Regions from separate parts of the Microcoleus sp. CAWBG640 genome, predicted to be linked through region 2. Evidence: riboswitches for the same ligand, from Rfam matches in the RefSeq annotation. Region 2 holds a riboswitch; each other region holds the start of a gene.

Region 1 (9,231 bases), on a different contig from region 2:
TTCCCTTGACTTTTACCGTGTCGAGGCTGCGGATTGCGTACTTCGATGGATTTTCTAAACGCGAATAAGTTTCCTGGGTGATTAACAGCGACACCCCATAATTTTTCGTCAATCCCTCCACGCGAGAAGCTAAATTCACCGCATCGCTGATGACTGTCCCGTCCATGCGATTTGGTCCTCCCACCGTTCCCAGCATCAAAGAACCCGTATTAATCCCAATTCCAATCTTAATCGGGGCATAACTAGAATGAGCGCGATTTTGATTGTATTCAAGAAGACGATTGAGCATGGCAATTCCCGCGTTTACGGCATTATTCGCATCTCCGCTAAACAGCGCCATAATCGCATCGCCAATATATTTATCAATAAACCCATTATTTTGATTAATGACGGGTTCCATGCGACTGAGATAGGAATTGATAAATCTGAAATTATCCTCCGGTGTCATACTTTCCGAAAGCGTGGTGAAGTCGCGAATATCGGAAAACAACACCGACATTTCCAACTGCACTTGGTCGCCCAATTCCACATCAATGATGCTTGATTTATCTAAAAATTTGAGGAATTGACTGGGGACGAAACGCTCGTAAGCTTTATTGAGTTGAGCCAGCATCTTCTCACTTTCGCGTACTTCTGTATAAAGCTTAGAATTTTGAATCGAAATAGCCGCCTGTCCAGATAATACTTTTAATAATTCCACTCTTTCTGGCGTAAAAGCTCCTGCTGTCAGATTATTTTCCAGATAAACAATACTAACGATTTGAGATTGATTAATCAGCGGCACACATAAAATTGATTTAGGCTGATGCTTTTGGATATATGGATCGTTAGTAAATTGTCCCTCCTTCACAGCATCATCTAGTACCACACTTTCTTGAGTGCGGGCGACATAATTCACAATCGCAGAGGAAAGTTCTTGACAATTATCAACTAAGATTGACTGTAAGACGGTGACGCTAGCGCCATCAGTTGTCCCTTCAGCTTCAATTAACAGTTGTTCCTGGCTTGACAAAATCAGATATCCCCTTTGCGCCCCTGCATTTTCAATCAAAATTTTCATCAAACTAGACAGTAGCTTATCCAGCAATATTTCGCCGGAAATCGCCTGAGAAGCTTTCATGACTGCGGTGATATCTACGTGATTACCCGAACCCGTAGTTGTCATGGATACGCTAGTTTGAGTGTTTTTCCTTCCCGGTTGAGTTACCTTCAATAACTGGGGATATCGCGTTTCTAAATCCTTTACCTTAGCAGTGGCTCCCCATTGGACATAACCATAATAGGCATCAATCATATAGATTTGGGCAAATTTTTCTTTGCCCCATTCTAGATAGAACTTGGCGGCTAGTTCATTGGCTAGGGCTTCTTCGTTGAGAAATTGATTTTCTTGAGCGAGGGAGATAGCGCGATCGTACAATTCGATCGCCTCAACTTTATTGCCGAAAATCCGCTGCTTTTCTGCCTCCACTAAATACCATTTATGCAGATAATTCATGGGAGCATTTTGCGCCCATTGGTGCAGAGTGATTTGATGAGTTTCCACTAAGGCAAGAATTTCTGCTTGCTCAATTTCTGGGTGAGTGGGAAAGAGTGCTAAGTGCGTCAGGGCGGCGTAGAAATGGAAAATGGGGAAAAAAATCAATCCCGATACTGACATCAAATACGGCTTGACTTGGGCAATGTGGCTTAGGGCCGCCGGATAATTGCCAAAGAAGTAAGCAAGCATCAGTTTATATGTGTAGACAATAGCAATCATAGTTAAGTTATTGTCCTGATGATGTTTAGGAATCATCACTGTTTCATTGTAGGCATGGCCGATTAGACAATCCGGTGTACTTACAGTTTCCCTCAAGTTTTTCGTTGTCTGCCACGTTATATCTAAAATAATCTGGGCAGAATATTGCTTCACTTGAGCGAACGCAGCACTGTAATCTGCTAGTTCGGCTTCCCAAGTATCTATTTCTACTCCACCACACAAAGTGCCCTCAAAGCAAACGGTTAGGTTATAGCCAGCGTATAGAAAATCGCCAGTTTCCATGCCAGCCATATACCCATCTTTACTCATTGGTATCGTTGCCCTAAGAGCTTCTTGGTGATGCTGAATCCAGCTACTAAATACAGCTATAATCATGCACTTAAATTCCGGTGCATTAAACCGATCGAGTAAATTCAATGCCAATTTACCAAAGCCATAGCCAGTTTTGACATCTCCCAAAAAAGAACATAGCACCACACCGTGAATCAAATACCCCACCGTCGATGCAGGTGAATTCCCAAACTGGAGCGATAAACTCACCATCGTGGAGCTCAGTAGTGGCGTTAAACTCGGCATGGCTTGAATAATCGGCGACCATAATATTCCTAATATTGGCATGGCTGCTTGAATCTGAAGATCGGTCATTACGGGCAAGTTAAGTAGTTCCTCAATCCTTCTGTCTTGGAGTTGTCTGGTAAGGCTCTGTAGCGCTAGATCTATCTTAACTTGTTCGGATTCGTTAGGGAGTTCAACTCCCAATTGCGCCAGTGCATCTCTGCCTACTGCGATCGCCTCCAACATCTTGTTCTGGGCTGTCTGGGCTGTCATTAAAATTTCGTAAGTTTTAACTTTGTCTAAAATTGTCTGGGCTTTCTCCAACACCTCTGCTGCTATTTGCTCCATATCATCAAAGTCAGCATTCAAATAGGCAACTTCGACAGCAGCAACATAAAGATTTAATGTCAATTCATATTGACTTTGCCAACAGTTATCTGTCAGTAACTCTATCCCTATTTGCAAATAAACTTTTGCCGCAGCGTAAGCGGTAGAATTTCTAGCTTTCTGTCCAGCTTTTAAGTTAAGTTGTGCTAAGGCCTCCCGCTCATTTGCTTGGGCGATTAACTCCTGCCCCAAATTCAAATGCTCGACAATATCAAACAGTTTTTCCTCTCTTTCCATCTCTGAGGAACTTTGTAGCAGCAATTGTCCTATTTTGAGGTGAGTGGCTGGTGTCTGGCGATCGGGAATCAATGAATAAGCCGCTTGCTGGACGCGATCGTGTAGAAACCGATAAATTGGATTGGTAATAGAATCAGTCTTGAATTGAGCCTCTGTTGGAATAAAAAGCTTATAGTTTTCCTGAATCGGTAAAATGAGTTCTTCTTCCAAAGCTTTCCAGAGTGATAATGCCGTTTGTTTTGGTAATTCTTCACTGACAACTGCCAATGTATCTAAATCAAACTGCGCTCCAATACAAGCCGCCAACTTGAGGACATCCTGAGTTTCTTGGGGCAACTTCTGCAATTGCGCCGCCATAAACTCCACTACATCCGAGGCGTGAGTCAGTCTAGCTTGAGCAATATCGCACTGCCAATGCCCTTTACTTCCCCCCTTGCTAAGGGGGGACTCCCCTTTACTTCCCCCCTTGCTAAGGGGGGACTCCCCTTTACTTCCCCCCTGACTAAGGGGGGACTCCCCTGTACTTCCCCCCTGACTAAGGGGGGACTCCCCTGTACTTCCCCCCTGACTAAGGGGGGACTCCCCTGTACTTCCCCCCTTAGTCAGGGGGGACTCCCCTGTACTTCCCCCCTTACTAAGGGGGGACTGAGGGGGGTCAAAAGTAATTAGTCCATCATCATGTAATGCCTTCAGAAATTGAGTCGAGAAAAAAGGATTACCCTGAGTTTTTTGAGCGACTAATTCTGTCAAGGGTTGAGCCAAAGATAAATCGCAAATCAACGTATCTGCTACCAATTGATTCAGATCTGCTAAACTCAATGGTTGTAACATCATAGTATTCACCACTGCCCCAGACTTAATAATCTCATTTACCGTCAACATAAACGGATGAGTAGGCGATACTTCATTATCCCGATAAGCACCCAAAACTAACAGATGCCCCCTATCCTCCATTAATAGTTGTAGCAACTTCAAAGATGCCGAATCTGCCCACTGCAAATCATCCAAAAATATCACTAAGGGATGTTCGGCGGTGGTAAATACTTGCACAAAATTCTGCATCAGCAAATTGAAGCGATTTTGTGCTGCACTCCCCGATAATTCTATTGCTGGATGTTGAGCGCCAAGGATGCGTTCTAATTCAGGAATCACCTCAATTAAGACTTGCCCATTATTGCCTACTGCGGTGAGCATCTTGGTTTTCCATATTTGTAATTGAGCATCGGATTCTGATAATAATTGCCCCATTAAATCCCGAAAAGCTTGGACAAACGCTGAGAAAGGAATATTGCGCTGAAATTGGTCGTATTTGCCTTTAATAAAATAGCCCTGTTGTTTGGCGATCGGCTTATGAACTTCGTTTACTAATGCGGTTTTACCAATCCCAGAAAAGCCAGCGACTAGCATCAGTTCACTGCCGGATAAATTCGCTTCCTCCCCTAGGGCGGGCACGCACCATCCACCGCCCCTACTCAGGGGGGAGTCGGATGAAGCCCCCCTTAATAAGGGGGGTTGGGGGGATCGTCCTGATGCAACTCGTTCAAAGGCTGCTAATAGATTGGAAACTTCAGTTTCTCTACCGTAGAGCTTTTCGGGGATCAGGAAACGGTCTGTAATATCCCGCTTTCCCAAGGCAAACTGCTCAATGTTACCCGTTGCTTGTAATTGAACGAGACAATTTTCTAGATCGTGCTTCAATCCTAATGCAGTTTGATAGCGGTTTTCCGCATTCTTCGCCATCAATTTAATAACTATTTGGGAGATAATCAGAGGAATTTTTGGTTCGATTTCCTGCGGGGGAACTGGCTGTCTGGCAATGTGGCAGTGAACCAACTCTAAAGTATCTTCTGTCTCGAAAGGCAGTTTTCCTGTCAGCAATTCGTAAAATGTGATACCAAGCGAGTAAAAATCAGCCCGGTAATCGAGAGTACGATTCATTCTCCCGGTTTGTTCTGGTGAGATGTAAGCGAGGGTTCCTTCCAGGATGCCGGGGTTTTTCAGAGTCGGTGTTTCTCTGCTTAGCTGAGTGGAAATGCCAAAGTCAATAATTTTTAATTGTTCCGTTTTCGGGTTGTAAACAATATTTGAGGGGTTAATATCTTTATGAATAATATTGGCGATGTGAATTTGCCCTAAAGTTTCAGTTGTGGCGATCGCAATTTGCAGAAACTCCTTTAGGCTAAACTGACGCTGCTGCATCAATATTTTCAACGATTCGCCGCCAAAGTCCTCCAGAAACATCACGAGGGTGTTTTGGTATTTTTGCAAGTCATAAACTTGCACGACTCCCGCCTCTTTCAACTTTCGGGTAATGCGGTATTCGGTGCGGTAGCGCACCAATTCTTGAGGTGTGGGGTAACTTTCTTTGAGAAGTTTGAGGATAAGTGGCTGGTTATCTGCTTCCCGAATGGCCCGGTAAACGAGGGAGTTGGCACTTTCATAGAGAAGTGTTACAACGGCTACGCCTGGAATGGAGAGCATATTGATTTTTTTGCGAAAAATTAACGCGAAGTCAAAACGCACCATATTTGTGTCAATAATAGCGCGTTAGAAGGATTTTAGGGACGCGCGGCCAAAAACCCGGTTTCTGCGTCAATATATCTCGGATCTATCGACGATTTTTCAGAGAAACCGGGTTTTTTGCGTCTAGGACTATTGGTAAAAGCCGATCGAGCAGACTCAAGCCGGAAACTGGAAATTGATTAACCGGAGTCGCTCTTAAACCATTGCTGCAATTGGTCGATCGCACTTCGATCTACAAATTCGCCCAAGGATTTGGTGTAGATTTCTGTTCCGTCTTTAATATAGTCAAGCATTATTTAAAACTGGATCTTTTTTGAATGAACCGCGAAGGCGCTAAGGGCGCGAAGGAAGAAAGAGGAAGAAAGAGGTTCACTTGTGGTTTGGTTTTTTGGGGTTAAGCAATTGCTGCAATTGGTCGATCGCACTTCGATCTACAAATTCGCCCAAGGATTCGTCGGGCGATCGCAATTGTTGATATATTCGTAGCATTTGGGCGATCGAACTCGATATCTGATCCACACTCACGCCCTGGAAAATTTGTCGCCCAAAGGGTGAGTCTGTTTTACCTGCGTAAATGTCGTAACCTGCGATCGTCTCGTTTTGTTGTTTTATCTGAATTCCCACTAACGTTATATCAATGGGAGAATGTTGGGCGCAGGATTTTTCGCAGCCGCTGAAATGAATGTTAATTGGGCGATCGATCTTTAATTTTTGCCCTAAATCCTGCACCATTGCTAGGGCGTGACTTTGGGTATCTGTCATCGCCAATGCACAGCCAGTGTTGCCGGCACAAGCAACTAAACATGAGTCTAGATTGGTTCCGGATGAGTGCAATCCCAAACGGGCGATCGACTTTTCGAGTTCGCTAAGGCGGTGGTTCGGGATGTCAGAAATCAACAGATTTTGCCAAGGCGTGAGCCTCAGAGTGCCTCCGCCGAAGTTTTGGGCTGAATTTGCCAAATCTCGCAGTTGTTGCGATTTTAGCCAGCCTAGGGCCAGGGCGATGCCGATGTAGGAGAAACCGGATTGTTGTTGGGGGTGAATGCCGAGATGTTGGTAATTGGCTAGGGATTTTTCAGACGGAGCGATCGAGCTTTGCTGCAATACAAAGGGTAAATTATGCTGTATCTGTTCGAGATATTTTTCCACACCCCAATCTGCCAGCAGGTGACGTAAACGCGGTTTTTTTCCCTCTATTCGAGGCTGATTTTTGGTATATTCCAGATATGTGTTAGCCAGGGCTGCTAATACAGATATAGATTGCGATTTTTTAATTGTAATTCCTGTATCCTCGCCGTTTAAATGCAGGGAAAACAATATTTCTGAATCGACGACCGATTTGCCGCATACCGCTAATAAAATATCGTTGCGAATAGCGCGGATAGAAACCGATTCTCCGCCGTCAAAACCTACACTGAATTTAGGCGAAAGTTCCGACAGTTCGGGATGGGTTTGCAGATAATTATCCCAATCTGTAACTAGGGGGCGAGTATCGAGTAACGATTGGCGATCGATACCTGCTGTCGGACTGGCCATAATATTGCGAATCGGGTCAATTTCAACTAAGCGAGATGCTAATCCCAATGCTTGCAAATTCTGCCAGACTTCAGCAGAAATTGCCGAGTTCAAGTTTCGGATTTGCAAATTCGCGCGATTTGTTACTTGCACGTAGCCCGTACCGTATCGATCGACTAAATCCGCGATCGCCCCACACTGCGCTACATTTAAAATTCCCCCCGGAATCCGCATCCTCGATAATATTCCATCTCTGGCTCTGGAACCAGAAAATAAGCCCGGACAAGTCGGTAATTCATTCAAAACTAACAAAGAAACTCCTCCCCGTGCGACGCAGGGAATCTCAATTGACACTCCTGAAAGCGGCATTCTGACTTTCACAGTTGCGGCACAGCGCCGGAATTGCACCGGACTTTCCCGCTTTCAGGTTTAAAAAAGGTATCACATTTTTGCACCCCAAAACCAAAACCCTCAATTTTCTTAACAAATTCCCCCTCGCCTAATTGCCTTGAGTAATGAAAAATCGCCTAGTTTTCAATCAGGTTCCGTAGGGGAGTTAAAACAAAAACAAACCAATGACAAACCAAAGGTAGCCACAGGTAAAATATCTCCAAACATCATTGTATCTTGTTGATATTCCGTCGGCTGAGTTTCTCCCTCGATATTTCTAGGAGTTAAAATTTGTTCCTGAGAATTCACATTATTAGAATTAGTGAAGGCTGGCAATTCATCGGGTTTAACTGGAGAGGTGATGCTGAGAGTAGTCCAGAAAAACATTAAGGTTAAAATATTTAGGTATTTCATAGTAAAGACCCCGTTGTAAGTAATATAAATAAAAGGCTGAACGTTTTAGGTGTTTTGTTTGCCTCTACTTAAACTTTAGGGAAAAAGACGAATTACTAAACAACTAAAAGTGTCACTTTTTCTATGTGGCTTGTATTTGGTGACTTACCTAAATGCTGAAATGGCTGGAAAGCTTGTATCAAGGAAGTTGCCAACCAGGCGATTTAGTTTTTAGCTGTAGTCAATTAGTCAACTGGCTGTTGTCCAATATGCTGGAAATAGATTCATGCTGAGTGGCAAAAATTGCAGGAGTAGGGCTGATGGTAGACAAATGGCTTTCGGTGGTGGGGATTGGGGAAGATGGATTATCGGGATTGAGTTCGATCGCCCGTACCCTGCTCGATCGCGCTCAAGTCGTAGTCGGTGGTGCTCGTCACCTAGCCATGTTACCAACGGACGACACCAGGGAAAAATTGCTCTGGGCTTCACCTTTACAAGCCACAGTCGATGAGATTATCCGTCGCCAGGGAGAGTCGATTTGCGTGCTCGCCAGTGGCGATCCGATGTGTCACGGGATTGGTGTCACCCTGTCGCGCCGGATTCCGATCGCCGAAATGATGATAATTCCCGCAGCATCAGCCTTCAGTCTCATCTGCGCCCGTCTGGGTTGGGCTTTGGCGGAGGTTGAGACTTTCAGTTTGACAAACCGCCCAGTGGCCTCCATCGCCCTTTCTCTATATCCGGGGGCGCGTTTGCTGGTTTTAAGTGCCGATCGACACACTCCGGGAAAGGTTGCTGAATTGTTGACACAGCGGGGGTTTGGTAGCAGTTTGATGACGGTGTTCGAGCGGATGGGAGCGGCTTCGGAACGGCGGATTGAGGGAGTTGCAGCAGCCTGGAATGCACCGGATTTGGCTGATTTGAATGCGATCGCGATTGTAGTTGCAGCCGATCGGGAAACTATGATTTTCCCCCGCACTTCTGGTTTGGCGGATGGTGCCTATCTCCACGACGGACAACTTACCAAGCGGGAGATTCGAGCGGTTACTCTGTCAACCTTAGCGCCAATTCCGGGTGAGTTGCTGTGGGATGTGGGCGCTGGTTGTGGTTCGATCGCCATTGAATGGATGCGGAGTCATCGGGGTTGTCGGGCGATCGCGATCGAACGCCATCCTACTCGACTGCAATACATCGCTGAAAATGCCTCTAATTTGGGTGTTTCGGAACTTCAAATTGTGGCGGGAGAAGCGCCATCAGCTTTGGCAAATTTGCCTCAACCAGATGCTATTTTCATCGGTGGCGGTGTCACCGCAGAAGCTTTACTGGAAACCTGTTGGAATGCTTTGGGTGAGGGCGGCCGATTAGTTGTGAATGCGGTGACTATTGAGAGTGAGTTGAAAGTTTTGCAATGGCATTCTTTACATGGCGGGGAGTTAATTAGAATTGGGATTCAGCGGGTTGGGGCGATCGGTTCT
Region 2 (10,098 bases):
ACAGAAAATGACAGTTTGTGGCAATGGATTCGTCAACATCCGGGGGCGACTTTAGTGATTGCCACAATTGGTACTTCGGGATTGATTTTCACTCTGTTTATTGGCACTCAAGTCTACATTCAAAGTCAAGCAAATTTACGAGATTCTCGGCAGCGAAACGACGAAGTATTTTTAGCTTTAGTTAATAAATTATCTCCCAATTCTGGTAACGGGACCGCAGGGCGGCGATCGGCAATTTTAGCCTTGGGAACAGTGGAAGACTCCCGCGCCGTACCGCTGCTAACCGATTTACTAGCTCAAGAAGACAATCGCACTATGCTAGATGCGATCCAGCAAGCTTTAGTCAGTACCGGACCTTCATCTTTGCCTTACTTGCAGCGGTTAAACCAAGCTTTTAGCAACGACCTCGATTCCCTGCGCTACGGCGGTAAGACCCAGGAACGGGAGTTAGCCGCAGTTCGCCAGCGCACAGTACAAAGGGCGATCGGCAAAATTCTCACAGTGTATAGCAGCCAGCTCAACGGCGCAGATTTGAGTCGCACTGATTTAGGGCAAAGTGCGGCCGGTCCTGCTCAATTTACATTAGTATTAGACAAAGTTGACTTGTCTGGAATTAAGCTAAAAAATGCTAGTTTAACCAATGCCAGCTTGCAGGGAACTCGCTTCTATGGCACAGGAGAAGACAGGCGACCAGGTACATTTGACGATTGGATTTCTGACTTGAGCGGAGCCAATTTTGAAGGGGCAAATTTGACCGGAGCATTTTTGAATAGTGCTGTAATGAATCGCACTAGCTTTGTGCGCGCTGTCTTGAACAAAGCTAATTTTTCCAACGGCAATTTGAATTTAGCTAATTTTAGTAGTGCTATTTTAATCGGGGCAAATTTGCAGCAAGCTATCTTAAAAGATGCTAGTTTTACGGGTGCAGATATCGGGAGTGCCAATTTGTCTGGAGCAAATTTATCTGGTGCGCGTTTGGGGAAGGTTAAGGCTCAAGGCGCTCAATTGCCATTGACAAATTTGGAGAAATCAGAATGGCAAGGTGCTAATTTATCTGGTGCAGATTTGAACGGTGCGAACTTGCAAAAAGCTGATTTGAGTTCCACTAAACTCGCAAACGCCAATTTAAAAGATACAAGATTGCAAGATGCTAACTTGCGGAATGCGGACGTGAGTTTGGCTGATTTTAGGGGCGCGAATGTAGCCGGAGCGAATTTTAAAGGTGCGGTGTTTATAGGGAAAGATACTTCCGATCAATTTATTCAAAGTCCTGCGGGTGCTAAATCTGGTAGATTGCAAGGAGTTGATTTTACTGATGCTAAGAATTTAGAGCAAAGTCAAATTGCTTATATTTGTTTGCAGGGTGGCCTTCATCCGAAATGCCCGCAGAAATAACAAAATAGAGTTGTAGGGGCAATCCCCCCGTGGTTGCCCCCGCTTATGCTGGGGTAGGCACAGGGGCACTACCCCTACACATCCTCATGAATGATATCGTTTCCGGCTGCATCGGAATGATTTAACCACAGAGAACGCAGAGAACACAGAGGGAGATAAGAGAGATGAATAATTCCGATGTTACCGGATTTGATATGATTTAGGATTGCTATAAAACCCCAACTTCTTGAAGAAGTCGGGGTTCTAAGAACGAGATTTTGCAATTAATTGAGATTATCAGGATCGACTCCCAACTCTCGCAATCGTTGAGCTAATTGTTCGGAACGTTGAGCTAATTGTTCAGCACGCTGAGCTTCCTGTTGGGCACGCTGTGATTCCTGTTGGGCACGCTGGGATTCCTGTTGGGCACGCTGAGCTTCCTGTTGGGCACGTTGTGATTCCTGTTGGAGACGCTGCGCTGATTGTTTCACTTGTTCTTCAGGTGTCAGATAGCGTGTGCCATCGGCATCATACCAATACAACCACTCTCTTGTCACCCCAGAATAGTTTCCCCTTTCACAACCAATTCCCAGACCTATTTCTGGCATCCAAACAGGGTTTCCTGGCTGTAACTCGTACTTCCCATTGACTAACTTGTGTACTTCCAAATGAGGTTTACGACGGCGGCGGGAAGAATAAATGACGTAATAAAGTACGCCTAAATCTTGATAAATTTCTAATTTTGTGCTGTATTCCTTGCGATAAGTTGGGGAAACAACTTCTAGCACGAAAAGTGGCATGACATTTTCATCCCACAGCACGTAACTGGGACGCAATTCTTCGTCGTAAAACCTTTCTACTCCTAAACTTAAGAAAGCATCTGGGACAATGGCTGGTTCGTCTGGGTGATGATAAATACCCATATCTATGCCAAATAACCAGTCCATCCGTTCTGACCAAAGTATCAGCAAGATTGCTTTTAGTAACCCTGGTATTAGTTCTTGCAGTTCGTTATCCACAGGTGTTTCGTCCGAGTCTGGTAGTTCGTCGGCTGAGGGCAAGTTCCTCGGCAAGTTGTACTTTAACATTGCGGCTTTCCTCAAAACTTACTATGATTATAGCTTTGATTTGTTGGGCGATAATATTTATTGAACGAACCGCGAAGACGCGAAGGACGCGAAGGAAGAAAGGAGAAGAGAAGATGATAGGTTATTTTGACTTGGTTCATCTGAAATAATTTTTGTAAAATATCGGCCCAGATTTGCGCGATCGACTATACTCAATCTAACAAGTCGGTTCTAATGGGGAGCAGCCATTGGAGGTAATGGGGAAAGTTTGGTGGAAGTCCAACGCTGTCCCGCAACTGTAATGAAAGCCCTGTTGCTTTTTGAGTCAGGATGCCCGCCGATGCGTTGGTTTAATTAGTCTCATCTGCGAGGTACTTGATGAAGGCGCGAAGTCGCAAAATTGTCAGTCTGGGATTGATGGCTGGCTTGAGTTGTTATCTGGTTTTGGGTTCGGCGACACCGGCCGCTGCTATGCACATTTCGGAAGGTTTTTTGCCTGTGCAATGGGCTGTTTTTTGGTGGATTGTGGCGTTGCCTTTTTTTGTGGTAGGTTTGCGTGCGATCGCCCGAATTACCAAAGAACACCCGGAACTTAAACTATTATTAGCTTTATCTGGCGCGTTTACTTTTGTGCTTTCTGCTTTGAAGATTCCTTCGGTAACGGGGAGTTGTTCTCACCCAACGGGTACGGGTTTGGGTGCGATTTTGTTTGGTCCTTCGGTGATGGCGGTACTCGGTGCTTTAGTGCTACTTTTTCAGGCGGTTTTGTTGGCTCACGGCGGGCTGACAACGCTGGGAGCTAATATGTTTTCGATGGCGATTGTGGGGCCGTTCGCTGCGTATTTTATCTATCAGTTGCTGATGGGAACTGGTAGGCAACGGGTGGCAATTTTTTGTGCCGCAGCTTTGGCTGATTTGCTGACTTATGTGGTGACTTCGATGCAGTTGGCGTTAGCTTTTCCGGCGGCGAGTGGCGGTTTTTTGGCTTCGTTTATCAAGTTTGCAGGCATCTTTGCAATTACTCAAGTACCCCTGGCTATTAGTGAAGGATTGCTGACTTTATTGGTGTGGAATTGGCTGCATTCTTACGGGCAACCGGAGTTGGAAATTCTAAAACTATTGAAACAGGAGTCTTAAGTGATGAATCAAAAACCGACGAAAAATCAGCAAGCTACTTCGCAACAAAATTGGATGTTGGTAATTGCAGTTGTCGCACTTGCCGTAATTCCCCTAGTTTTTGTACAGGGTGAATATGGCGGCGCTGATGGGGAGGCCCAGAAAGCAATTACGGAAATTCAACCGGATTATAAACCTTGGTTCAATCATTTGTTTGAGCCTGCTAGTGGCGAAATTGCTAGTCTATTATTTGCGACTCAAGCTGCTCTGGGGGCTGGTGCGATCGGATATGCGATCGGGCTTTATAAAGGTCGATCGCAATCTCAGCAATCTGATGATAAATCGCCGCTGGAATGAATCATCAGATTGATAGTCTGGCTTACACTAATCGTTTGCGCGGGTTGCCGCCAACTCACAAATTATCCTTTGCGATCGCCCTTTTGATTCTGTCTCTGGTTTCTGGGGCGATCGTCCAATTGTCGATCGCCTTTTGGTTAGCAGTCTGGATCGTCATCTATGCAGGCATTCCAGGGAAACTTTATCTGCGGTTGCTGTCGCTACCGTTGATGTTTTTACTCACAAGTTTGCCTGCGTTTGTGATTAGTGGAATTCAGTTAAATCAAATCCAGGGAATACACGCGGATATTTGGCAAGGTTGGGGGATTAGCATGGGCAATTTTTATCTGTATGTGAGCAACACTGGATTATACCAAGTGAGCCTGTTATTGCCGCGTACCTTGGCATCCACAAGCTGTATGTATTTCATTTTGTTGACGGTGCCATTTACCGAAACCTTGCAAATTCTCCGACAATTGCGCTTTCCGCCGTTGTTGACAGAATTGCTGTTGTTGATGTATCGGTTTATTTTTAGCTTATGGGCGATCGCGGATGAACTTTGGATCGCCCAAAACTCCCGCTGTGGCTATCGCACTTGGAAACTAGGAATGCGCAGTTTAGGCATTTTAATCGGGCAATTGCTTCAGCGAACTTTGGTAAATTACCGTCAAGTTTCCTTGAGTTTAGCCGCCCGTGGCTTCAATGGAGAACTGCGGGTTTGGCATTCTTACCCTTACAAACCTTCGCAAAGATATACATTTGAAGCGGTGTTTGGTTGCACAGTTTTAACTTTGTTAAGTGTGGTATTTCAAAGTTGAGAAGAAATTAGGAGGCGGCAGTGCTCATTGGTATCAACTTAAGCTGTCAGCCGGCAAAGTCCGTTAGTCATCCCGTGAGTCCGCCAGGGGTTGAAACCCCTGTCTAATAGCGAAAGTCCTCTGAAGAGGACTCAAGAACTCATCAGTCCTCTTCAGAGGACTTTAGCTTTGAGGCAGGGAATTCATTCCCTGCCGGACTATCGGACTAAAGATATGACTTTTATGAACATAATTAATGACTTTAATGAATTGACTTCAAAAGAAACCTGTTGAATAATTGTAGTCAACAGTTATCTTGTGGAAATCCTATGATAAATAAACGAATTCTCAAAAAAATAGTTTTTTCATTAATGGCTTCATTAAGCCTACTGTTAGTCACAGTGACTCATGCAGCCGCCCAACAACTACCGTTCTACTGGGATAACATCAACGTCGCGATCGACGTTCAGACGAACGGAGATATGTTAGTTACCGAAACCCAAAAATATGTATTCACAGCAGCATACAACAATGAACGATACCGCTATATTCCTTTAGATAAGGTCGATGAAATTAAAGATGTCACCGTTGCCGAAAATAATCAAATAATTCCGAGTAGCACGGGGATTGAAAACAATCAACTTTGGATTCGTTGGGAACATGAATTAAAACCGCCAGATACACATACTTTTGTGATCAAATATCGAGTTGTAGGTGGATTGCAGTTAGATGGTGAGAATACTCAAGTTTATTGGAAAGCTATTGCAGCAGGTCGGAAAGCACCGATTAATAGCGGAAAAGTTACGGTGAAATTACCAGATGCTTTGTCAGGTAAAGTTCTCTCGTTTATGAATTTTGGGACGGCCGCAGTTCGTCGTCAAGTAGATCCTAAAACTTTTGAATTTGTGGCAAGTCAGCCTATTCAGCCAGAACAAGAATTAGAAGTGCAGATTGCATTTCCCCAGGCGATTTTGAATATACCTGAAGCTGGTTGGCAACAAGGTGGTAATCAATCTCAATCTGCTTCGCAAGGGGAAGACCACGACGGCAGTTTTGGGGTACTAATCTTTGTGGTGTTTCCCGGCATTGTAGCAACTATCTTCTGCATCCGCAGCTTGTCAATGCTTATAATCTGATATTTTGCTCTGCCTGGTAACGCAGATCAGGAGGCTCTGCCTCCAATTTTCCAGCTCTAAGAGCGAGGCAGAGCCTCTAGACATTGGTTCCCAGGCAGAGCCTGGGAACCAGTAATTTTGTCAATGCTTATAATCTGATATTTTGTGGTGCGAACGATCGCACTCCCGACAAAATCATATTCAAAATATGACTTTTATGAACATTATTCATGACTTTAATGAATTGACCTTCAAAGAAATCTATTGAATACTGATTGTAGTAAACAAATTTCCCGTACCTTTTCGCTTAAAGCAGGTTAAAAACTATGACTAAATCACGTTGGCTTCGCAAACTTTTACCCTTAGCAGTATCTGTAGCAACAACTATTACAGCATTAGGCGCGATCGCACCACCAACGCCCGCACAAGTCAAATCGCCACCTCCCCAACCCCAAGAAGTCCAACCAGCCCAAGCAGAAGGCTTCAGCATCCCGATTTGGATCTATCCGGTAGGCGCAATGTTCCTAGTTTTGATATTTATACCCAAAATTGGTTGGACTTTGGGCTTAATTGCGATCGGCGAACGAGAAGTCGGAATTGTTACTAAGAAATTCTCCAGCAAAAACTTGCCATCCAGTAGATTGATTGCACTCGATGGTGAAGGAGGTTTGCAAGCAGATACCCTTCCTCCCGGCTGGCATTTTGGTTATTTTCCCTGGCAATATAGCGTTCGCAGAGAACCTGTTGTGGTGGTTCCTCAAGATGAAATTGGTTTAATTATTGCCAATGATGGAGCCACCATTCCTTCCGATCGCATTTTAGGCAAAGTCGTCGATTGCGACAATTTTCAAAATGCCCGCAAATTCCTCACCGACGGTGGCGAAAAAGGACGGCAACTAGCAATTATTACAACTGGTACTTATCGGATTAATACGGCTGTATTTGAGGTGATTACCTCAGCCAATGCTGCTGCAAAAGGTATGAAACCATCGGATCTCCACCTATACAAACTTGCTCCCGATCGCGTAGGAATTGCCAACGTGCTCGACGGAGTTCCGATTGATGAAGGTGAAATCGCTGGGCCGATAATTCCCGGTCACGACAACTTCCAAAAAGCGCAATCTTTCATCAAAGGTGGCGGGCGCAGGGGCTTGCAAGAACAGGTGATTTTATCGGGTTCTTGGAACCTGAACCCCTGGTTTGTGCAAGTTGAAGAAGTGAAAATGACCGAAGTGCCGATCGGCTATGTTGGCGTAGTCATTTCCTATGTGGGGGAATCGCACAAAGATGTAAGTGGTGTGGCTTTCACCCACGGCAATCTTGTCAACAAAGGTGATAAAGGTGTGTGGGTAGAACCACTTTACCCTGGCAAACATCCGATTAATACAAAAGTGATGAAAGTAGAACTTGTTCCCACTACCGATGTTGTTTTAAACTTCACATCGCGGTTCAGTGGAGAACACGGATACGACTCAAAATTAAGCGCTCTTAAATTACTTTCTTTTGACGGATTTACCTTTGAGTTGGAAATTTTTCAAATCATTCATGTCGGTACTTTGGATGCACCGAGAGTCATTTCGCGGCAAGGTTCGATGCAAAATCTCATCGACCAAGTGTTGCGTCCAATTGTGGGCAATTACTTTCGGAATTCGGCTCAAGAATACACGATTCTCGACTTTTTGATCGCACGCAGCGAACGCCAAGCAGAGGCGGCAGAACACGTCCGTGAAGCCCTACGTGCCTATGATGTGCAGGCTGTAGACACGCTGATCGGTTTGATTTCGCCACCAGCAGAGTTGATGCAAACATTGACCGATCGCAAAATTGCTCAGGAACAGGAGAAAACCTACGAAGTACAGCGGATTTCAGAGTCGCAGCGTCAAGAATTGGTGCGCGCAACTGCGATCGCAAATATTCAAAATCAGGTGGTGGCGGCGGAACAAGGGGTGAAAATTGCTCAATTGAGTGCAACTGCTGCGATCGAACACGCAAGCGGTGAAGCAGAAGGGATTCGGCTGATGGGACAAGCAAAAGCGGATGCTTATCAAGTTGGTGTCAACGCTCTCGGTACGCAGAGTTACACGCTATTGCAATTGATGCAAGCGGTTTCGGATGGTAGCGTTCGCGTTGTTCCCGATGTCACAGTCAATGGTAATGGCGGTAGTGGGGGTTTGTTGGACGGTTTGATGGCAATGTTGCTGCGGAATGAAACCAGTAAAAATGGAGATAATGGAGCACAATCACCTGTAATTAATGTCAAGAAATCTAAGTCTGTTGTTGTTGAACCTGTGGCAGAATCACCTGTAGCAAAAGTGCATTCGGTGGAGTCGCCGGAGTCTCCTAATCATTCACCATTTCCTCAGTATGGGGTTGTTGCTGAAACTGATATTGATTCGGCATTTGATGAATTGCTAGATATTTAAGCTGAGGTCATTGGTGTCAACTTAAGCTGTCAGCCCGCCAAGTCTGCCAGTCAGCCCGCCAGTCCAACCGGGAATGAATTCCCTGTCTAATAGCTAAAGTCCTCTGAAAGAGGACTAATGAGTTCTTCAGTCCTCTTTGAGAGGACTTTAGCTTTGAGGCAGGGGTTTAAACCCCTGCCGGACTATTGGTTATACCTTAAGCTGTTAGTCAATGCTAAAACTTGACAGTTGAGAACATTAGATGTACAAGATGATGACACTTATAGTTGGAAATAAACAAATGAATTTACCAAAGTCGATCGCAATTACTTGTAGTGCACTCATCGCCTTAGCATTATCTGGAAATGGATTATCTGCGATCGCACCATAAACGCGATCGCATACAGCAAAAACTTCTGAAACCCCTGTGGGACGGGCATCTTGCCCGCCCGACACATCCAAATATGACTTTTATGAGTTTAATTAATGAATTTAATGAATTGACTTTAACCGAAATCTCTTGAATACTGATTGTAGCTAACAACTTTTCTGTAGAAATTATATAAGGAGAAAAACTATGTCCCAAGATAACAAAAAAAGCCCGCCACCCATATTTTTTATTATTGCCTTTTTCTTAGTTGCGTTTGGTGCATTCAAGTTCCTTCCCGGTTTATTCGCATCCAAAAGTTCAGATACATCTACTTCTACACCTGGATCTACACCTAAAGCGGGTGCGAGTCCATCGGGTGCGATCGCAACTCGCATCAGTTTAGGAAATCAGATATTGCTGACATCCCAAACTACACCAGATAAACAAGCAGGTATTGAAGCTTTTAAGAGCGGAGATTTCTCAACTGCGATTCAAAAATTTCAGGCTTCACTGAAACAAACTCGCAACGATCCAGAAAGCGTTATCTATTTGAATAATGCCACAGCCAGCAGTGGTTATTCCTTGAAAATTGCTGTCAGCGTTCCCATTGGTAGCAATCCCAATGTCGCCCAAGAAATCCTCCGGGGTGTCGCCCAAGCTCAGGATGAAATTAATAATAGTGGTGGCATCAACGGCGCAAAACTGCAAGTAGAAATTGTCAACGATGACAACAGTCCAGAGGTGGTCAGAGATGTTGCAAAAGAATTAACAAAAGATGCAAATATACTAGCAGTAATTGGACACAATGCTAGCAACGCCTCTCTCGAAGCTGCGCCAATCTATCAGCAAGAAAAACTGGTAATGGTGACACCGACAAGCTTTGCTAATAATCTCTCTGGATTTGGCAGTTACATCTTTCGGACAGTGCCAAATATTAGCATCATGGCGGCTCCCTTAGCAGAATATGCAGTCAAAACAGGCAAAACTAATATTGCCATTTGTTATGACTCCCAAGCACCGGATAACATATCATTTAAAGATGAATTTGTAGCTGCTCTAACTGCTGCTGGAGGCAAATTAGTTCCGACTGTTTGCGACTTTTCAGTCCCTTCTTTTAATCCCGAAAGTGCGATCGCCGATGCAGTCAGCAAAGGCGCACAAGGATTGATGTTAGCACCCCACATCGATCGCATCGATCGCGCAATTTTTCTGGCTCGCGTAAATCAAGGCAAATTGCCACTCTACGGCAGCACGACAATGTACACCTTTCAAACGTTAAAAGATGGACAAAAGAGCGTTGACGGGCTTGTTTTGCCTGTTCCCTGGCATCCTGAAACTAATCCCGGTAGCACTTTTCCAAAGAATGCCACTCAGTTGTGGGGAGGAGTGGTAAATTGGCGCACCGCAACCAGTTTTGATGCGACTCAAGCTGTCATCGCGGGATTACGGAAAAGCACTACGCGGGAAGGGTTACAACAAGCACTGAAAAGTACGAGTTTTACGACACCGGGAGCTAGCGAG
Region 3 (10,098 bases), on a different contig from region 2:
TCTAATTTCTCGATCGATACGTGCAAGCGCTGGCTCAAAACCACTGTCTTAGCACTCCTGCTATTCACTTTTTCCCTCAGCTTCAGTTCGGTATCCCATGCCAAACGCCCTAGCAGCAGTATGCCTGCGGGCAATGCGATTACAGACGGCCGGGCGCTGCTGCGCTACGCTCTACCTATTGACAATCAGACGGTGCGAGAGTTGCAAATCAGTCTCGAAGACATCGGCAACCACATACGCTCTAAACGTTGGGGTCCAATTAGTAGCGATATCAGCAAGGCTTCCAGAATTCTCAGCATTCGCGAGTCTGATATTTTAAAGAGTATTCCCGACGCGAAAAAGCCCGAAGCCGAAACTCTAGTGGCAAAAGTCAAAGAAGGAGTTTCGCAACTATCTGAGGCTGTTGAGGCCAAAGACAGGGAAAAAGTGATTGACTTGAAAGCCAAAATACTCCGTTCGGTTGGTGACATCGAAGAGTTGATGGTGACCAAGTTTCCCTTTGAAGTTCCTTCAGAATATGCTACTTTGCCTCAACTGAAGGGTCGCGCTACGGTGGCTGTAGAAACCGAGAAGGGGACAATTAATGTTGTGGTTGATGGTTACAGTGCGCCGGTGACTGCTGGTAATTTTGTAGATTTAGTCGATCGAGGTTTTTATGATGGTTTGCCATTTATTCGATCGGAAGAATCCTACGTGCTACAAACAGGAGACCCCGAAGGTAAGGAAGTAGGTTTTATAGACCCAGCTACTGGTAAATACCGGAATATTCCACTCGAAGTCCTCGTCAGGGACGAAAAAGAACCCATCTACGGAATTACTTTAGAAGATGCGGGGCGTTATCGCGACGAACCTGTGTTACCTTTTTCTGCCTATGGTACTGTGGCCATGGCTCGTGCGGAAGCTGAACCAGATAGCGCTTCTTCGCAGTTTTTCTTTTTCTTGTTTGAACCTGAACTGACCCCTGCTGGTCTGAATTTGTTGGACGGTCGGTATACTGTTTTTGGTTACATGATTGAGGGAAAAGAAGTTTTGGATCAACTGAAGCAGGGAGACAAGATTGTATCTGCTAAGGTAATTAAAGGAATGGAAAATTTGTTGCGACCTCAAGTTTAATCAATGACGGCGATTGCCATCGCTTTGACACAAAAGTGAAGGCGCATTAAATCGCTTGTTATCAAACCAAGCCCGCCCCGGCGGGCTATAAGATGTAAATGATGTTTATGTCTGGGTTATTGAAATTAGAAATTAGCGCAAAAATATGGCATTATTAGAATTTTTATTAGTAATTGGCATGGGTGGATTTGTAGGTTTATTACTGATTAATAATGTGAATGAAAACAAACAAAAAAAACGCTTAGATGAGGCTTTTTATCAGTTATTGGAAAACCAAAATAGTCAAATTTCGCTGATTCAATTGGCGGCTAGCGCTAGGGTGGAGGCTCAAGTTGCACAGCAATACTTAGATGCACAAGTTAAGATTTTTTCGGCGATTTTAGAAGTGGATGATGAAGGAGATACTTTTTACAGATTTCCTAGGTTGCGCTTGCCGCCGAGTTCGGTGAAGGAATGGTGATATCGTTTCCGGTTGTATCGGAATGATTAAACCACAGAGAACACAGAGGACACAGAGAAAGAGAAGATAGAAATCATAATTCCGATGTCAACGGATTTGATATGATTAACGCAGGTGAAAAATTTCGTTCCCAAACCAACAACTCGCCGTTGTTGCCACCTGCTGCGAGGAATTGACCTTTGGGATGCCAAGAAAGACAGGAAAAACCGGCATCGACACCCTCCAGAATTTGCAGCAATTCTTGTGCTTCGTACCACAAACAAAGTTGACCGTCTTCCGATGCTGAAGCTAATAACAATGTATTTGGTTGAAAGCCGATCGCCTGGACGACTTTTTCATGTACTTCTAATCCCCAAGCTTCCCAACCGACACTTTCATCAGCTTGTCTTTCCCACACAGAAATGCCTTCTGAGCTCGCAGCAGCTAATAAAGGATCGCCCAATGAATTAGTTCGATCGGACCAAGCCAAATGTCTAACTTTGCCGGGAAAACCCTGCATTACCCAAGGTTCCGAGTTACCCCATTCATTAACAATTAAGGTGTTATCCATATTGCCACAGGCTAGATATTTGCCGGAAGGGGACCAGGAAATTGCACCTGTTACGGATGGTACGGATAAGATGTCTGGGTCATCATTCCAATCTGCCGCGTTCCAAACTTTTACACCTTGATAGCCGCTAATTGCCAGATATTTATCAACAGGATGCCATGCTAAATCGAGGATTGAAGATGAATCAAAATTCAGGGTGACTTCTACTGTATTTTTATCAGCATTCCAAACTTGAACTGAACGACCCATACTGAAAGCTAATTGATTACCGTGAGGACTCCAAGCTAACTTATCAACCCACACACGCTTGTTATCCAAACTAGCAATTAATTCCCCAGAATTTACCTGCCAAATTAGCACTTTTCCATCTTGTCCACCCGCAGCTAACAGTTGACTATCTGAAGAAAAAGACAAGCAATCTACTGATTGACCAGTTGCTGTTTGCAGGGGTTGCAAGGAGAATTTATTGATTTTTCCGAGAATCCCTAACATAATTTCACCGGCGGCGGAACTGACTGCTAGAGTTTTGCCATCGGGCGACCAAGTAACAGCAGTTACGTAGTCTGACAGCATTTCTTTGGCGTAAAATTGCATGGTTAGTTCGCTTTTATTTGTGTTGTTGTTACCCATATTTATTTAATCTGAGATGTTCCAGTATTCTCAATAACGGGCTTTCTGGTCCGTTCCACAACAGATGAATTTTTGTGTGTGTGGAACAGGCCGGAAAGCCTGTGCTTAAAAAGCTGATTTAAAATGCTGCAAGGTGTCAGTTAAACCAGACACTGACGAAAATCAGCTTTTAATTGACTTTCATTTAAGTTGCGACCAATGAATACGAGTTCGTTTTTCGGAGTTTCATTGGCTTTCCATGGTCTATCTGGTCTACCATCAAATAGCATATGCACGCCTTGAAATACAAATCTCCTGTTTTCTCCAGCAATATTTAAAATGCCTTTGGTCCGAAAGATATCCGGGCCTTTAGTCTGCAACAATTGGGATATCCAGTCGCTAAATTTGTTGCCATCAACCGCGCCGGATTCTTGGATTGCGATGGAAGTTACTGTGTCGTCGTGTTCGTGTTCGTGTTCGCCTAAAAAATCGGGTTCAATTTCTAAGGCTCGATTCAAATCAAATGCTTTTACTCCTAACAATGCTGACATTTCTATTTCTGCATTGCGGGTGCGATGAATTTTTGCCATTACATTCATGCTGCGAATCCGCGTTTCTAATTCTGCCAACTCTTCTGGGGTGACTAAATCGGTTTTGTTCAGCAAAATGACATCGGCAAAGGCAATTTGTTCTTGAGCTTCGTCGGAGTCCCAGTGCTGCCAGATGTGCTTGGCATCTACTACGGTGACAACGGCATCTAGCAGTAATTTATCGCGCATATCTTCGTCTACGAAGAATGTCTGAATTACAGGTGCGGGGTCGGCTAAACCTGTGGTTTCGATGACTAGATGGTCGAATTTGTCCCGCCGCTTCATGAGGTTGCCGATAATCCGAATTAAGTCGCCTCGGACTGTGCAGCAAATGCAGCCGTTGTTCATTTCAAAAATTTCTTCGTCTGCATCGATAATGAGTTGGTTGTCGATGCCTACTTCGCCAAATTCGTTGACGATGACTGCAACTTTTTTGCCGTGTTCGTGGGTTAAAATGCGGTTGAGTAGGGTGGTTTTTCCTGCACCTAGATAGCCTGTGAGAACTGTCACGGGAACTGATTCGATCGCAGCAGCAGTCACCATATTTTACCTCACTTGTTTTATGATACCTGTCATACCAATTTAATGTGAAGTTGCATATATTTCGATCCCCCTAAATCCCCCTTAAGAAGGGGGACTTTGAGAAGAATGTTGTCCCCCCCTTATTAAGGGGGCGCCAGGGTGATCAGATTCTATGCAGCCTCATAAAAAATTGGTATCATTGATATTTTACACGAAACTTGTTGCTAGTAATAAAAATATTAGGCATGGGGCTAGAAACCGGGTTTCTGCGAGTTTTGCCCACAGGAACGAGAAATATAGCAAGAAACCCGGTTTCTGAGGTCAGCGTGGGTGATTAATTGCTCAATATCGCTACAATGCGATCGCGATCGAGTTCTCTACCGATAAACACCAATTTGGTTTGGCGAAGTTCCGAAGGTGTCCAAGGGCGATCGTAAAAATGTTCGATGCGCGAGCCCACACCCTGCAACACCATCCTCATCGGCTTCTTGGGAACCGCCACAAACCCTTTAATCCGATAAATCTCTTGACTTTGCATCAACGATTGCAGTTTTTCGACCACAGCTTCTGGTTCAAATTCGCGATCGGCAATAAAGTAAGTTGAGGTAATATCATCATCATGGTCGTGTTCTTCCTCAGTGTCGTGATGGCTGGGACGAGACTCCAAATTATCCTCAACAGCCGCATTAAATCCCAATAACACATCAGGATTAATTTCGCCACCTTTGCAAGGTACAATTTTCACACTAGGACGTAATTCTTGCTGCAACCAAGTTTGGACTTTTTTCTGAGTTTCAACATCCACGCGATCGACCTTAGTCAAAAGTACCATATCAGCACAAGCCAACTGGTCTTCAAACAATTCCTCGATCGGCGTCTCATGATCTAAACTATCATCAGCCTGTCGCTGCGCCATCAAAGCATCAATATCGCCCACAAAATTACCACTAGCAAGGGCTTCGCAATCGACCACAGCCACAACACCATCTACGGTAGCACCGGTCCGAATTTCGGGCCAGCGAAAAGCTTGAATTAAGGGTTTAGGGAGTGCGAGTCCAGAAGTCTCAATCAAGATACAATCAATTTGTGCGCGACGCTTCAATAATTCTTGCATTGTGGGCAAAAATTCCTCTTGAACCGTGCAGCAAAGACAGCCATTTGTCAGTTCTAAAATATTGCTGCTGACATCTTCTTCTTCATCGCAAACTTGGCAGTCACGCAACAGTTCGCCGTCGATGCCGACTTCGCCAAATTCATTCACAATAACTGCGATGCGGCGGCCTTGATTATTTTGCAATAAGTGGCGAATGGCGGTGGTTTTGCCACTACCGAGAAAGCCCGTAATGACTGTAACAGGAATTTTGTGCATTAGTAATTTAGTTGTTGTTTTGTGATGGGATATCTCGTTCCTAGGCTCTGCCTGGGAATGTCGATCTAGAGGCTCTGCCTCGATCGAATAACTCGCGCTTTTAATACGAGGCAGAGCCTCTGGGTATGCGTTCCCAGGCAGAGCCTGGGAACGAGGAACAAGGAAACGATGAATACTCTAATTGTGCAGTGGTGGAATTTTAGCTATAACTCCTTTTTTCAAAGCTTGAGGACGTTCTGACCAGGGCAACAAACCATCGGGTTTAGCATAGTATTGACTCGCGCATTCCAGTACAGCCTCGACGCTTTCCGATTCATTGGGAGGTAAGTCACCAAACAGATAAGTGTACTTTCCAGCAGCAGCAAAAGACACAGCACAAGAGTGACTGCAAGCACTCATGCACTCAACTTCTTGAATGTCAAATTCATCCGAAAATTCCCAATCCTTTGCCAGTTGCGACAAGTCTTCCAAGAATTGTTGGCCGCCACTTTTGCCTTCTCGCTTGCCGTTTTTCCAAACACTCGCGCAAGCAGTGCAAACAAGTAGACTGTGCTTGGTGCGTACAGTCTTATTAATTCCATTCATCATCCGTACCTCGCAGATGCGTTCCAAAGTGAGTTAGATATCGGCGGGCATTCTGACTTTAGAAACAAGCTGTGTTTCATTACAGTTGCGGGACAGCGCCGGACTTGCACCGAACTTTCCCCGTTTCCTCTAGCGGCTGCTCCCCGCTAGAACCGATCGCAACTTCACATCATACCGCATTTGTCGCCATTTTGGGAAAAACTTAAGTTGGTAAGGTGAACCGCTTAATATCTAGTAGCATAAATTCACAGCCAGTTATTAATAAAAACTTTAGTGTTAATTTTGCCATCTTTTCAGGACTGAAGTCCTATATAATTGTAAGTACGATCGCAAAAGGATATACTATGACGGTATTAACAGAAATTCGCGAAGAAGTAGTTGAGGACAAAGTTGAGGACAAAATACAGACTTATTACTCTCCTGAAGAGTATTTAAAGCTGGAAGAGGTGGCAGAATTTAGGAGTGAATATCAGGATGGCAGGATAATCCCTATGACAGGCGGAACACCGAATCACAATCAAATAGCTGTTAATTTTGGCGGAACGCTAAATTTTGCTACGAAAGGACAACCGTACCGAGTATTTATCAACGATTTGCGTCTGTGGATACCTTCCAAGCGGGTTTATACTTATCCTGATGTAATGTTGGTAGCGGGGAAATTGGAGTTTGTTGCAGGTAGGAAAGATACGATTACTAATGCGGTGATGGTGGCTGAGGTTTTATCGCCATCCACGGAGGATTATGACAGGGGCGGCAAGTTTAAACTTTTTCGATCGATTCCTAGTTTTCGAGAGTATGTTTTGATCGATCAATATGAGATGCACGTTGAACAGTTTGTTAAGACGGATGATAATAAGTGGGTTTTGTCTGAGTATGATGGTGCTGATGCGGTGTTGAGATTGAGTTGTGTGGAGTTTGAGATGCGGTTGGGTGATATTTACGATCGCGTGGATTTTGAATCTGAGTCTGAGTCTGATGAATGAGGGTGAAATCACCAATTTGGGACGATTGGAAATCGCGTCTTGTCAAACAAAGTCCGCCCAACGCGAGACTGGGAGAACAAGTAGAATCCCGGAAGGATTATGAAATCTTAAAATTCTGCCTGTAAAAGTCGAGGAAAACCTAATGATTGCCAGCCAAAATTATCCTGATGTTTCAGTTAAAGAATATTTAGAAGGTGAACTAATAAGTCCCATAAAACATGAATACAGAAACGGACAAATCTATGCAATGGGAGGGGCAAGTAATCCCCATGTTTTGATTTGTCTAAATTTGGCAACTCTGCTGAGAAATCATCTGCGCGGAAGTGGTTGCCTGGTTTTTATGAGCGATACAAAAGTCAGATTTGAGACAATTAATACTTTTTATTATCCCGATGTAGCTGTATCTTGCGATGAACGAGATACTACTTCTGTTGGCGATTTTATCTGCTATCCTTCACTAATTGTGGAAGTTCTATCTCCAACAACTGAGGCGTTTGACAGAGGAGATAAATTTGCGGATTATCGATCGCTCTCAACTATACAAGAATATGTAGTAATCGGTCAACAGCGGATGAATGTAGATTGCTACCGTCGGGATGGGGAAGGGCGTTGGTTTTTTTCTTCCTGCGGCGAGGGGGACTGTTTAGAGTTGGCTAGTATCAATTTTCAGTGTCCAATCTCTGCTTTGTATGAGGATGTTCCTGGATTGAGTTAAGATCTGGTTGGATGAAATGTTCGATCGCCCTCTGTCAGAGAATGCTGAGGTGAAGGGAGGGGAAATAAGGGCGATCGTAATTATTAAGATGTTTCCTGAAAGGCCATCGCTTACTAAAATCCAAATATTTTAGTAATCAATGGTAGTAGATTATTACAGAATTCTAGGAATTTTGTGGCTTGTGGTACACTTTTCATAATTCGTCCGAGCATCCTATCTGCTGTTTTGGCTTTATTCTTCATTTCTGCATCATTAGGATTTTGAGCAGCTTCAGCTAATTCTTTTACTTGTTTTAAAGCATCCTCTTTGTCAACTTCACTTAAATTTGGATCGGCTTCAATTGCTGCTTGGAGTTGGGTAAGTAACTCTTTGATTCCGGGTTTATCTGCTTCAGACGATGAAGGTAACTCATTTATAGCGAATGAAACATTTCCTCCAACGTGACTTGATGAACTACCTGCAACATCACCAGCAGTAACAGAACCTCCAACACTTCCTCCGACTTGAATTTTACCTTGTTGCTCTTCCATTATTCCCTCCTCATGTAATTAATCTTTAGATAACCGTGTTATTTTGAGTTAGTCATTTCGCGAAACATTTCCTCCAACATTACTTGATGAACTCCCTCCTATATCACCTGCTGTGACGGAACCTCCAAACACTAATGTTGAGCCAGCACCAATTATAGCCCATTTCCAAGGCGGAAGATTAGAGTTGTTTTGAGGATTAGTCATAATGATTTATTTGAGTTGAGTATATACAGATAGAAACGTACCTATTAACTATTGAGAAGTCATAGTCACAGTATAGTTTGTGTTCCCTCCTTTTTCTTGAACCACAACAATATAGTCATCAGCACCTAAGCTTCTTTTAATTGTTCCGGTTGAATTGCTATAAGCCGAAGCGCTGTCCACCTGTTCTCCAGAATCTATAACTCCATTACCATTTGTATCAACATAGAGCCACATTCCAACTTCATTAGTTACTTGATCTAAGGAAATGTTGACATTACTGGTACTCTTTAAGGTAAATCGGTAATATTTTTTGCGATTTTGGCGATTTAAAGAACCCGTCTCACTAAAGCTTTTACTCGCGGGCAATTCTCCAACCTTAACGGCATCATTTGTGTTGTTAATAATCTGAAAATTGTAGTTAGTATTGCCACCTTTAAATAGAACAGTAGCAATATAGCTGTCTGCTCCTAACATTTTACTAATTGTTCCGGTTGAATTGCTATAAGCCGAAGCACTATCTATCTGTTCTCCCGAATCTATGACTTTATTACCATTCGTGTCAACATAGAGCCAGATTCCAACTTCGTTAGTTACATTATCCAAGTAAAGACTGACATTGCTTGGCTTGTCTATACTAAAATAGTAGTATTTTTGATTGTCTTTTGAAGTAAGCCTATCTTGAAAAGTACGGCGTTCTTTTAAAAGACCAATATTAGGATCGCCGAATTTTTGTGGTTCTTCCACAAGTTTTTGATTAGTCTCAGGTGTTTTAGGTGGAGATGGCGATGGCGAAACTGGGACTGGAGTCTCCGGCGCTGGAGAAGAAGTGGATATCGGTGATGAAGAAGGAATAGGATCTTGTTTAATAGGCTCAGGTGAAGGGGAAGAGCTAACTGTGCTTGGTGGAGTTGAAGCGACAGGTGTAGGCCCTGCAGGAGGTGAATTTGAACATTTCAAAATACCAAACCTACATAGAACCTCACCTCCAACAAGCCAGGTTCCTATATTTGCTATATTTGCAAGCGCAACTAAACCGCCTGCAATACCTCCTAAAACTATAGCAATCCCTATTCTTCTTGTAGGTCCGCCACTACCGCCACTACCGCCACTACTGCTACCAGTTCCACTGCTACCGCTACCAGTTTGACTACCACCGCTACCAGTTCCACCGCTACCACCGCTACCACCTGATGACATTAATATTTGCTCCTATGCTAACAATTGTTTTTCAGTCACATTGCTTTGTCAGTCCTGGACGCATCAAGACCAAAGAAACCGGGTTTTTCACCTAATCTGCGGGCTGCGACGAAGAATTTTCGTAAAAAAACCCGGTTTCTGACCTCCCCTGCGTCCAGGACTATTTCTAATAACTAGCCTAATGTTGTTGAGAACGACATCAAGCTATTACCGTTGCTTTGTGCCTATTTTCACCTAATCATCTTTTATGTTTAAATTACTGACAGTGAAGGTATTGAATATATTTTCCAACCCTCCATTACTGAATACTAATCCTGTTAAGGCCCAACTTCCATCTGTATAACGAGAAAATGTAGCCTCCCCTGCGCCAGAGTAGTTTACTTCTCTTTGTTCCGTTTTTATCTTTAAATCTGATACCTGTAATGTAGCTACAGCAGTATTATTTTGATTTTCTCGAACTCCTGCTACCTTAATTGTACCATCAGATTTTTTCCACTTATTAACCATTCTCTCTGCTTTACTTGCAGACAGGGATTTATCTTGTTTAATTAAGTCACAGCCAGTAGTTAAAGTAGATAATACTCCTACACTACCAATATAAGATAAAGTAATTAAACTGAATGTTAGCAAGTTTTTACTTAACATGAAGCTTCCTGTTACTCAATGAATGA

The links. Region 2 has a riboswitch for cobalamin ahead of AAFP11_RS18020 (energy-coupling factor ABC transporter permease). Riboswitches for the same ligand answer to the same signal wherever they lie in the genome.
Region 1: it holds a riboswitch for cobalamin, as region 2 does, so the genes downstream of both, cobG (precorrin-3B synthase) here and AAFP11_RS18020 (energy-coupling factor ABC transporter permease) in region 2, are expected to answer to the same signal.
Region 3: it holds a riboswitch for cobalamin, as region 2 does, so the genes downstream of both, AAFP11_RS07410 (DUF1636 domain-containing protein) here and AAFP11_RS18020 (energy-coupling factor ABC transporter permease) in region 2, are expected to answer to the same signal.

Annotation. Positions count from the first base shown of each region.
Region 1 is NZ_JAHRFC010000125.1:205-9,435, forward strand. It holds partial or broken gene AAFP11_RS28175 (AAA family ATPase) at 1-5,416, opposite strand, end outside; gene cobG (precorrin-3B synthase) at 5,828-7,285, opposite strand; adenosylcobalamin-variant (AdoCbl-variant) riboswitch at 7,265-7,408, opposite strand; gene AAFP11_RS28185 (hypothetical protein) at 7,508-7,777, opposite strand; gene cbiE (precorrin-6y C5,15-methyltransferase (decarboxylating) subunit CbiE) at 8,077-9,231, shown strand, end outside.
Region 2 is NZ_JAHRFC010000035.1:50,557-60,654, reverse strand. It holds gene AAFP11_RS18030 (pentapeptide repeat-containing protein) at 1-1,395, shown strand, start outside; gene AAFP11_RS18025 (Uma2 family endonuclease) at 1,659-2,462, opposite strand; cobalamin riboswitch at 2,651-2,798, shown strand; gene AAFP11_RS18020 (energy-coupling factor ABC transporter permease) at 2,820-3,578, shown strand; gene AAFP11_RS18015 (energy-coupling factor ABC transporter substrate-binding protein) at 3,582-3,914, shown strand; gene cbiQ (cobalt ECF transporter T component CbiQ) at 3,911-4,711, shown strand; gene AAFP11_RS18005 (DUF2207 domain-containing protein) at 5,020-5,826, shown strand; gene AAFP11_RS18000 (SPFH domain-containing protein) at 6,132-8,228, shown strand; gene AAFP11_RS17995 (hypothetical protein) at 8,466-8,669, opposite strand; gene AAFP11_RS17990 (ABC transporter substrate-binding protein) at 8,785-10,098, shown strand, end outside.
Region 3 is NZ_JAHRFC010000009.1:125,057-135,154, forward strand. It holds gene AAFP11_RS07385 (peptidylprolyl isomerase) at 1-1,113, shown strand, start outside; gene AAFP11_RS07390 (hypothetical protein) at 1,259-1,573, shown strand; gene AAFP11_RS07395 (WD40 repeat domain-containing protein) at 1,647-2,753, opposite strand; gene AAFP11_RS07400 (GTP-binding protein) at 2,894-3,865, opposite strand; gene cobW (cobalamin biosynthesis protein CobW) at 4,179-5,213, opposite strand; gene AAFP11_RS07410 (DUF1636 domain-containing protein) at 5,391-5,801, opposite strand; cobalamin riboswitch at 5,823-5,970, opposite strand; gene AAFP11_RS07415 (Uma2 family endonuclease) at 6,143-6,781, shown strand; gene AAFP11_RS07420 (Uma2 family endonuclease) at 6,924-7,496, shown strand; gene AAFP11_RS07425 (hypothetical protein) at 7,610-8,026, opposite strand; gene AAFP11_RS07430 (hypothetical protein) at 8,075-8,230, opposite strand; gene AAFP11_RS07435 (hypothetical protein) at 8,279-9,427, opposite strand; gene AAFP11_RS07440 (hypothetical protein) at 9,662-10,072, opposite strand.